2 regions of the Pseudocitrobacter sp. 73 genome follow, and region 1 is predicted to be linked to the other one. Evidence: predicted binding sites of a transcription regulator. Region 1 holds the regulator's gene; the other holds the start of a gene.

Region 1 (3,815 bases):
CGCATACGTTGATACGCCAGTTTTTCCGCGGCAGGGTCGTCACTCAAAATTAACTGGATTGCCTCCTGATCCGCTTCCAGCGCTGAATGCGCATTTTTCCGCAGCAAACCACTTTGCCACTGCGGCCACAGCCACAGCATGCCACCAAAGGCGATCAGGCAGCCAATAATGGTGTCGGCGAAACGTGCGACAATAAACTGCTCACCGTTGAGCGTCAGCAATTGCAGGGTATATACCGCCGTAATGGTAAATCCCACGGTTGCCCAGCCGTAGCTTTTGCGAATGATCAGATAGCTTATCAGGGTGATCACCAGCATCGCGGCCAGCGCAAGCCCTTCCGGGAAATGATAGTGCAACGTTGCAGCGGCAATCACCAGCCCCGCCAGCGTACCCGCTGCACGGTGGAAGATACGCACGCGCGTCGCGCCGTAGCCGTTTTGCGTCACCAACAGCACGGTCATTAAGATCCAGTAAGGTTTTGGCAGATGCAGTGCCGCCCCCATCAGGCTGGCGATGCTCAACATCACGCTTAAACGCGCGGCATTACGCAGGGCGGGTGATTTCAGTGACAGATAGCTTTTCAACGCCGGGAACAACGGCAGGCGGCGCTCTTTATCGGCCATCAGATTACGCGGATAAAGCGGGCGCTGAGAACGCAACACTTTGGCGATGCGGCTGAAGTGCCAGGCGCAGAACTGCCCAACCGGGTTATCGGGATGCTGGCGGGCAATTTTCTCCAGCGCGCCAATTTGCTTATCCATATTGAAGCGCGTCGGGAAGCGGTGATAAAGAATGTCATCGGCCATGACCCGCAGGCGCGCGGCGACGGTTTGTGCGTTCCAGCGAATCACCACTTCGGCGTGGCTGCGCTCGACCAGTTTTTGTACCTCTTCCGGCTGGTGCAGGCTCACCGAGATGTGCTCCTGCAAATCCAGCCCCATCTGGAAGGCGCGTAGCAGGCGCTTGTAATCATTGTGCTGATTCGCCGCCAGCATGTGCATCTGCTGATAGCACTGGGAGATAAGATCGACCACTTTCTGCTGACGGTTGAGCAACGGCGGCAGGGCGGTGTTCGGGTCGGTATGTTGCGTCAGCAGGCTATATTTGGCTTCGCAGTACTCCGCCAGTTGGCGATAGAGCAGGCTTAACGATTCGCGCAGCGGTTGTTCGCGCCACAACCAGAACCAAAACCAGTTAAACAGCCCGTACCACAACGTGCCGAGTGCGTAGATAAGTAACGGCTCCCAGATGGGCATGTTACCCGCCAGGCTTAGGGTAAAAATCGCGGCAATCAGCGAAGCCGGAAGCAATCGCCCGTGCAGTGCGCTGATTTCGGCGGTAACACCCAGCACCATCGCCAGACCCGTGAGGATAAACGGCAGCGGGATATCATCAGCCAGCAGCAATTGCACAATCAGGCTGCATCCGGCGAACAGCGATCCACCAATAATCAGGCGTTTGAAGAAGCGTTTATGGGGAGTATCCAGCCCGGCGATGTTGCAGCAGGCAGGCACTAAAGAGAACAGTAAACCGTGTTGAAGCTGGCCGAGGATCAGGCCGACGGCGACCGGCAAACATAACACCAGCGTTTGCCGCAGTGCATAGTTGACTTCCGGGTGGTAAATCAGCCTGCGCCACATAAGAGACAAAAACGGCGTATTGCGTGAACAATACGCCGTCAGACGGGATTAACGCGTGCCGTAAACGACGATCGTTTTACCGTGTGCGGAGATCAGATTCTGATCTTCCAGCATCTTCAGGATGCGACCCACCGTTTCACGGGAGCAACCAACGATCTGACCGATTTCCTGACGGGTTATTTTGATTTGCATACCGTCCGGGTGGGTCATGGCATCCGGCTGTTTCGCCAGATTCAGCAGCGTCTGTGCGATACGACCGGTAACGTCGAGGAACGCCAGGTTACCGACTTTCTCAGAGGTCACCTGCAGACGGCGCGCCATCTGAGAGGAGAGACGCATCAGGATATCCGGGTTAACCTGGATAAGCTGACGGAATTTCTTATAGGAGATTTCCGCCACTTCACAGGCGGTTTTCGCTCGAACCCAGGCGCTACGTTCCTGGCCCTCTTCAAACAGGCCCAGTTCACCGATGAAATCGCCCTGGTTGAGGTAGGAAAGGATCATCTCTTTGCCTTCCTCATCCTTGATGAGTACTGCCACGGAGCCTTTAACGATGTAATACAGCGTTTCCGCTTTTTCACCCTGGTGAATCAGCGTGCTCTTCGATGGGTACTTATGAATGTGGCAATGAGACAAGAACCATTCGAGAGTCGGGTCTGTTTGCGGTTTGCCAAGCACCATGCGCGGTTATCCTCTGTTATAAGCTATCGCCAGCGGCATAAATCAGGCCGCCACTGGTTGAAATAATATCCTTCCCTCTACCTGGGAAGTCGGTCGTCAAAGATTGTCGCGACCAGTATGTGATGTCCTCTGCATACATGCAGTACGTTTATGTATCTCTGTAGCATCCCGACTGTTTTAGCATAGCTTTCGCCGTGTGTCTCCTGGTGTCTCGCTTCAGCATGACCCAGGTCTACTTCCGTTGCGAGATTTGTTATGTGCGCGTAATCTGACAATAAATTTGCAACTTTGGAGTGACAACTATGCAAGCGCGTGTGAAATGGGTTGAAGGGTTAACCTTCCTGGGTGAATCAGCTTCCGGGCACCAGATTTTGATGGATGGCAACTCAGGTGATAAAGCACCAAGCCCGATGGAAATCGTGCTGATGGCAGCGGGCGGCTGTAGCGCTATCGACGTGGTGTCGATTCTGCAAAAGGGGCGTTATAACGTGACCGATTGTGAAGTTAAACTGACCTCTGAACGCCGCGAAGAAGCCCCGCGTATTTTTACCCACATCAACCTGCACTTCATCGTGACGGGTAAAGAACTGAAAGATGCTGCGGTGTCCCGCGCGGTGGATTTGTCGGCAGAGAAGTACTGTTCAGTGGCGCTGATGCTGGGCAAAGCGGTGAACATTACCCATTCTTATGAGGTGGTGGAGGGGTAAGTTGAGACACCCCTCACCCTAACCCTCTCCCGCAGGGAGAGGGGACTGACCGTGCGGTGTTCAGGTTCTGCGCTGATTTTCTCCCTCTCCCTGCGGGAGAGGGCCGGGGTGAGGGGCCCAGCCTGCACCCTTCACCCAATCTTCTTCCCTTCCATCAACCGCTGCACCAGCGGCGTCATGATCAATTCCATCGCCAGCCCCATCTTGCCGCCAGGCACCACCAGCGTATTCATATGCGAGATAAACGAGCCCTGCAACATTGCCAGCAGCCATGGGAAGTCGATATTGTCGAGATTGCGGAAGTGGATCACCACAAAGCTTTCATCCAGCGACGGAATGCCTTTGGCGGCGAAGGGATCGGAGGTATCGACCGTTGGCACGCGCTGGAAGTTAAGATGTGTGCGCGAGAACTGCGGGGTGATGTAGTTGATGTAATCTTCCATCGAACGGACCACGGAATCCATCACCGCCTCGCGGGAGTGACCCCGCTCGCTGGTGTCGCGGATCATCTTCTGGATCCACTCCAGGTTCACAATTGGCACCACGCCCACCAGTAAATCGACATGTTTCGCCACATCGTGATGCGGCGTAACCACGCCGCCGTGCAGCCCTTCATAAAACAGCACGTCGGTCGGCTCAGGCAGCGGCTGCCACGGGGTGAAGGTTCCCGGCACCTGATTCCACGGCACCGCTTCATCATAGGTATGCAGATATTTTCGCGATTGTCCGGTGCCGCTGTACCCGTACTCGCGGAAGGTTTGTTCCAGCAGGCTGAAGTCGTTGGCAT
Region 2 (3,815 bases), on a different contig from region 1:
AGAGAAATAGATGATTACGCGGCCTTCTTTGCGCAGTTCGCGGATCACGCGAAACAGATTTTCAATTTCGCGCGCTGAGAGCGAGCTGGTGGGTTCATCGAAGGCGATGACTTTCGCGTTGCGCGCCAGCGCTTTGGCAATTTCCACCATCTGCCACTGGCCGATAGAGAGATACTTCAGCGGTGTGTTCGGATCGATATCAAGCCCAAGGTGCTGTAGCTGTAGTCCGGCTTCGTAGTTCAGCAGCGAACGATTAACAATGCCGCCTTTGCTGGGCAACTGCCCGAGATAGATATTTTCCGCGACGGTCATCTCCGGTACCAGATGCAGTTCCTGATAGATAATCGCGACGCCGGCATTCAACGCAGCGGTGGTATCCGCAAAGGCGACATCCTGCCCGCGCAGCGTTAGCGTACCCGCCGTCGGCGCATAGTTGCCACTCAGAATCTTGAGCAGCGTAGATTTTCCGGCACCGTTTTCGCCCATCAGCGCGTGCACCTGTCCGGCATAGCAGTCGAAGCTGATATCGGATAACGCTTTTACGCCCGGGAAGGTTTTAGAAATGCCGCGAAATGAGAGATAAGGGGTTGACTGTTGCATAACCACTCCTGAATGACAGGGTCACGTCTCCCCCGGCAATCAGGCCCGGGGAGACGCATCACGACTTACAGACCTTTTTTCGCCAGCTCTTCTTTAAAGTTATCGCGGGTAATCAGTACCACGTCAGTGACCGCGGTGAATTTCGGCGGCTCTACGCCCTTCTCAACCCAGTTGTAGAGCATTTCACTGGTTTTATAACCGTGAATATCCGGGCTTGGTAGCAGGGAACCATAAAAGCCGGTGGCCTGCGCCTTCGACAGTTCGTTCACCGCATCCACACCATTGATACCGATACCGATAACATCGGCAGCTTTAAAGCCCTGACCTTCCGTCGCGCGCGCGCCGCCCAGTACGGTGTTATCGTTCATGCCAACAATCAGCCAGTGCTTCACGCCAGGGTGTTGCACCAACATAGAGTTACCAGCATCAAACGCGCCGGGGATGTCGTTGGATTTCGTCGGGACCTGATAAATCTGTTTTTCCGGGAAGCCAGCGGCTTTCAGCGCATCCAGCGAGCCGGTGGTGCGGCGACGCGCGGTATCCAGCTCGTTCGCCGTAATGGCCATCACGGCGGTATCTTTTACGTCCCAGCCGCGTTTTTGCATCTCTTTATAGAGTTCCTGCCCCTGCCGCGCGCCGATTTCACTGGCAGCCATCATCACCAGCGGAACGGTATCCATCGGCTTGCCTTTGGCATTCACGAACTGGTCATCGACGGTGATCACTTTCATGTCATAGCCGCGCGCTTTCGCCATAATTGCTGAGCCCAGTTTGGGGTCTGGGGTACAGATAACGAACCCTTTCGCGCCGTTAGCCGCCAGGCTATCGATGGCATTCAGGGTTTTCTCGCCGTCGGGTACGGCAATTTTAATCACGTCAAAACCCAAATCTTTGCCGGCTTTGTCAGCAAACTTCCATTCGGTCTGGAACCACGGCTCTTCCGGTTGCTTCACCAGAAAACCGAGCTTCAAATTTTCTGCCATAGCTGATTGTGACATAACCGCTGCCAGGCCGATGGCGGCCAGCGCTTTAGTGAATTTGTGCATGGTATACTCCAGCCTTTGTGCTTTTATTTGTAGGGAAATAATCGGTTATAAATTTTAATTAGGACGTAAAACAACGTATTAGCCGTTTCGTTAATTGCTATACGGTTGTTAGCACATTAATAGCGGGAAAATATTTATCCATAAGAGAGCCGCATCACACCGCAGAATTACAGTAGTTGCATACATGGATTTAGCAGAAAATGACATACAGAAAGGGCGAATTGTCTGACAATTCGCCCCGGTGATAGCACTATAATCTCTATTGTTAGCTAACTCATCCTTTTAAGTGTTACCACGGATAGTAGATGTGCTCCGCGTGATCGCGTACTGGTGCCTCATCGCCTAATAAGCGCGCCGCCACGGTAAAGGCAAAATCGAAAACATGACCGAATCCTTTCCCGCTGATGAGGTTGCCATCTTCCACTACCGGGGCATCAATATACTCACCGTCTTTAATATCCTGCCATAAGTCGCCGGAGCAGACATAGCGACGGCCTTTCAGCAGGCCGTTACCTGCCAGCACGCGAGCGGCGGCAGAGCAAATGGGGCAAATATATTTTCCAGCTTCATCATGTGCGGCGACAAACTTCACCACGTCTTTATTTGCCGCGAGATTCACACTGCCCTGCGGCCCGCCCGGCAGTACCACGGCGTCGTAGATTTTATCCATGCGTTCTGCAAGTGTTGCATCCGCCACCATCGGGATATCGTGATAGCTCACCACCGCGCGCGATTCAGCGCAGGACACCAGTTCAACCTCAAGATGCAAACGACGCAGAATATCAATTGTGACGATCGCTTCACCTTCTTCAAACCCGGGTGCTAACAGCACGGCAACCTGTTTCATTGTAACTCCTGTTTTATCGTAATCGGGGATTGGCCGGATAATTGCGCGCGAACCAATCTGCCTCACCACTGGCAAAAATGATCTAAAACAATTTACTGGCTATTGAACTGTTTGCCTGACCCACAAAATAAACAAACAAAAATAAACCACTGTTTCATTTTATTATACAAATAGTACGTAATTCCTGACAAGCTATGAAACAGGTTTATGCGATCGTCCACGAAAAATGCTAACGCGATCACAAATAAAGATGATCCTTAATATATTCACCATACAAATCATATAGCTGTAATAATTCATTACGGTAACATGCGCAGGCATAATCCTTTTCTGGAATATAGTTGTAACAAAACGTAAATGAACAAACTTAAGAGTTTTCTTAACCTGTAGCGCGCGGTATTATTTTTCGAGCCGATTCAGGAATCGTACATCGGTCACATTCAGAGGTCGTCGAATATTACATTCTGTCATTGTTCTCTGACGCGTAAATAGCGCGATTTAAACTTGAAGTAATTTACGCCCTTCATCATAGCGTAATGATAAAAAGTAAGAATCCCGAGCGTTGACGCGAGTTGTCCCTTCCAGGAAATAAGGATATTGGTATGGCAGTCCCAGGAATGGTTCAAAAACTGAATACTCAAATGAACCTTGAGTTTTACGCATCGAATCTCTATCTCCGTCTGAGCGAGTGGTGTTCCGAACAACGCCTCAACGGCACCGCAACGTTTCTTCGCGCACAGGCACAAACCAGCGTCACGCAAATGATGCGAGTGTTTGATTACATGAAGAAATCTGGCGGGTACCCGGTAGTGAAGGCCATTGAGCCGCACGAAGAGCAGTGTGCCTCACTCGAAGAACTCTTCCTGAAAACCATTGAAGAGTATAACCAGCGCAGCAATACGCTTTCAGAGCTGGCTGAACAGGCGAAAGTTTTGCGCGATGACAGCACGCTGAGCTTCTTAACCAACCTTGAAGAAGAGCAGCAGCAGGATGGGGTTTTGCTTCAGGCGATTCTTGAAGAAGTACGCAATGCGAATAAAGCGGGCCTGTGCATGCAACAAACCGATCAGCATCTTCTGAACGTGGTAAACCACCAGGTACACTAATCCCTTCTTTGCATAACAACCGGCAGTGCAAACCTGCCGGTTGTCAATCACGCCTCAATCACCCAATCAGTGTGCTTCACCCTGCGGGGTAAACTTTAGCTCGATCAGGGCAATCGCTTTCTGGATGGCGCGCAGCGTGACCGGGTCAGCTGACGGATGCCCGGCGAAATCGATAGATTTCAGCTGAGTGGACATCTTCTCACGCACTTCGACGGG

What was found. Region 1 encodes CRP, which controls carbon source genes, mostly activating them, when cyclic AMP is high. Its sites were predicted from a motif close to ATGTGANNNNNNTCACAT; they were not measured.
Region 2: F0Q32_RS09525 (arabinose ABC transporter substrate-binding protein) is a predicted target of CRP. The motif match lies at 1,789-1,806, and genes of this name have one in related genera.

Annotation. Positions count from the first base shown of each region.
Region 1 covers NZ_VTZO01000016.1:163,864-167,678, forward strand. Annotated here, with positions in the region: gene F0Q32_RS18055 (YccS/YhfK family putative transporter) at 1-1,640, opposite strand, end outside; gene crp (cAMP-activated global transcriptional regulator CRP) at 1,689-2,321, opposite strand; gene F0Q32_RS18065 (OsmC family protein) at 2,624-3,028, shown strand; gene F0Q32_RS18070 (phosphoribulokinase) at 3,160-3,815, opposite strand, start outside.
Region 2 covers NZ_VTZO01000008.1:472,429-476,243, forward strand. Annotated here, with positions in the region: gene araG (L-arabinose ABC transporter ATP-binding protein AraG) at 1-600, opposite strand, end outside; gene F0Q32_RS09525 (arabinose ABC transporter substrate-binding protein) at 666-1,646, opposite strand; gene F0Q32_RS09530 (DJ-1/PfpI family protein) at 1,936-2,493, opposite strand; gene F0Q32_RS09535 (non-heme ferritin-like protein) at 3,096-3,599, shown strand; gene F0Q32_RS09540 (DUF2766 family protein) at 3,666-3,815, opposite strand, start outside.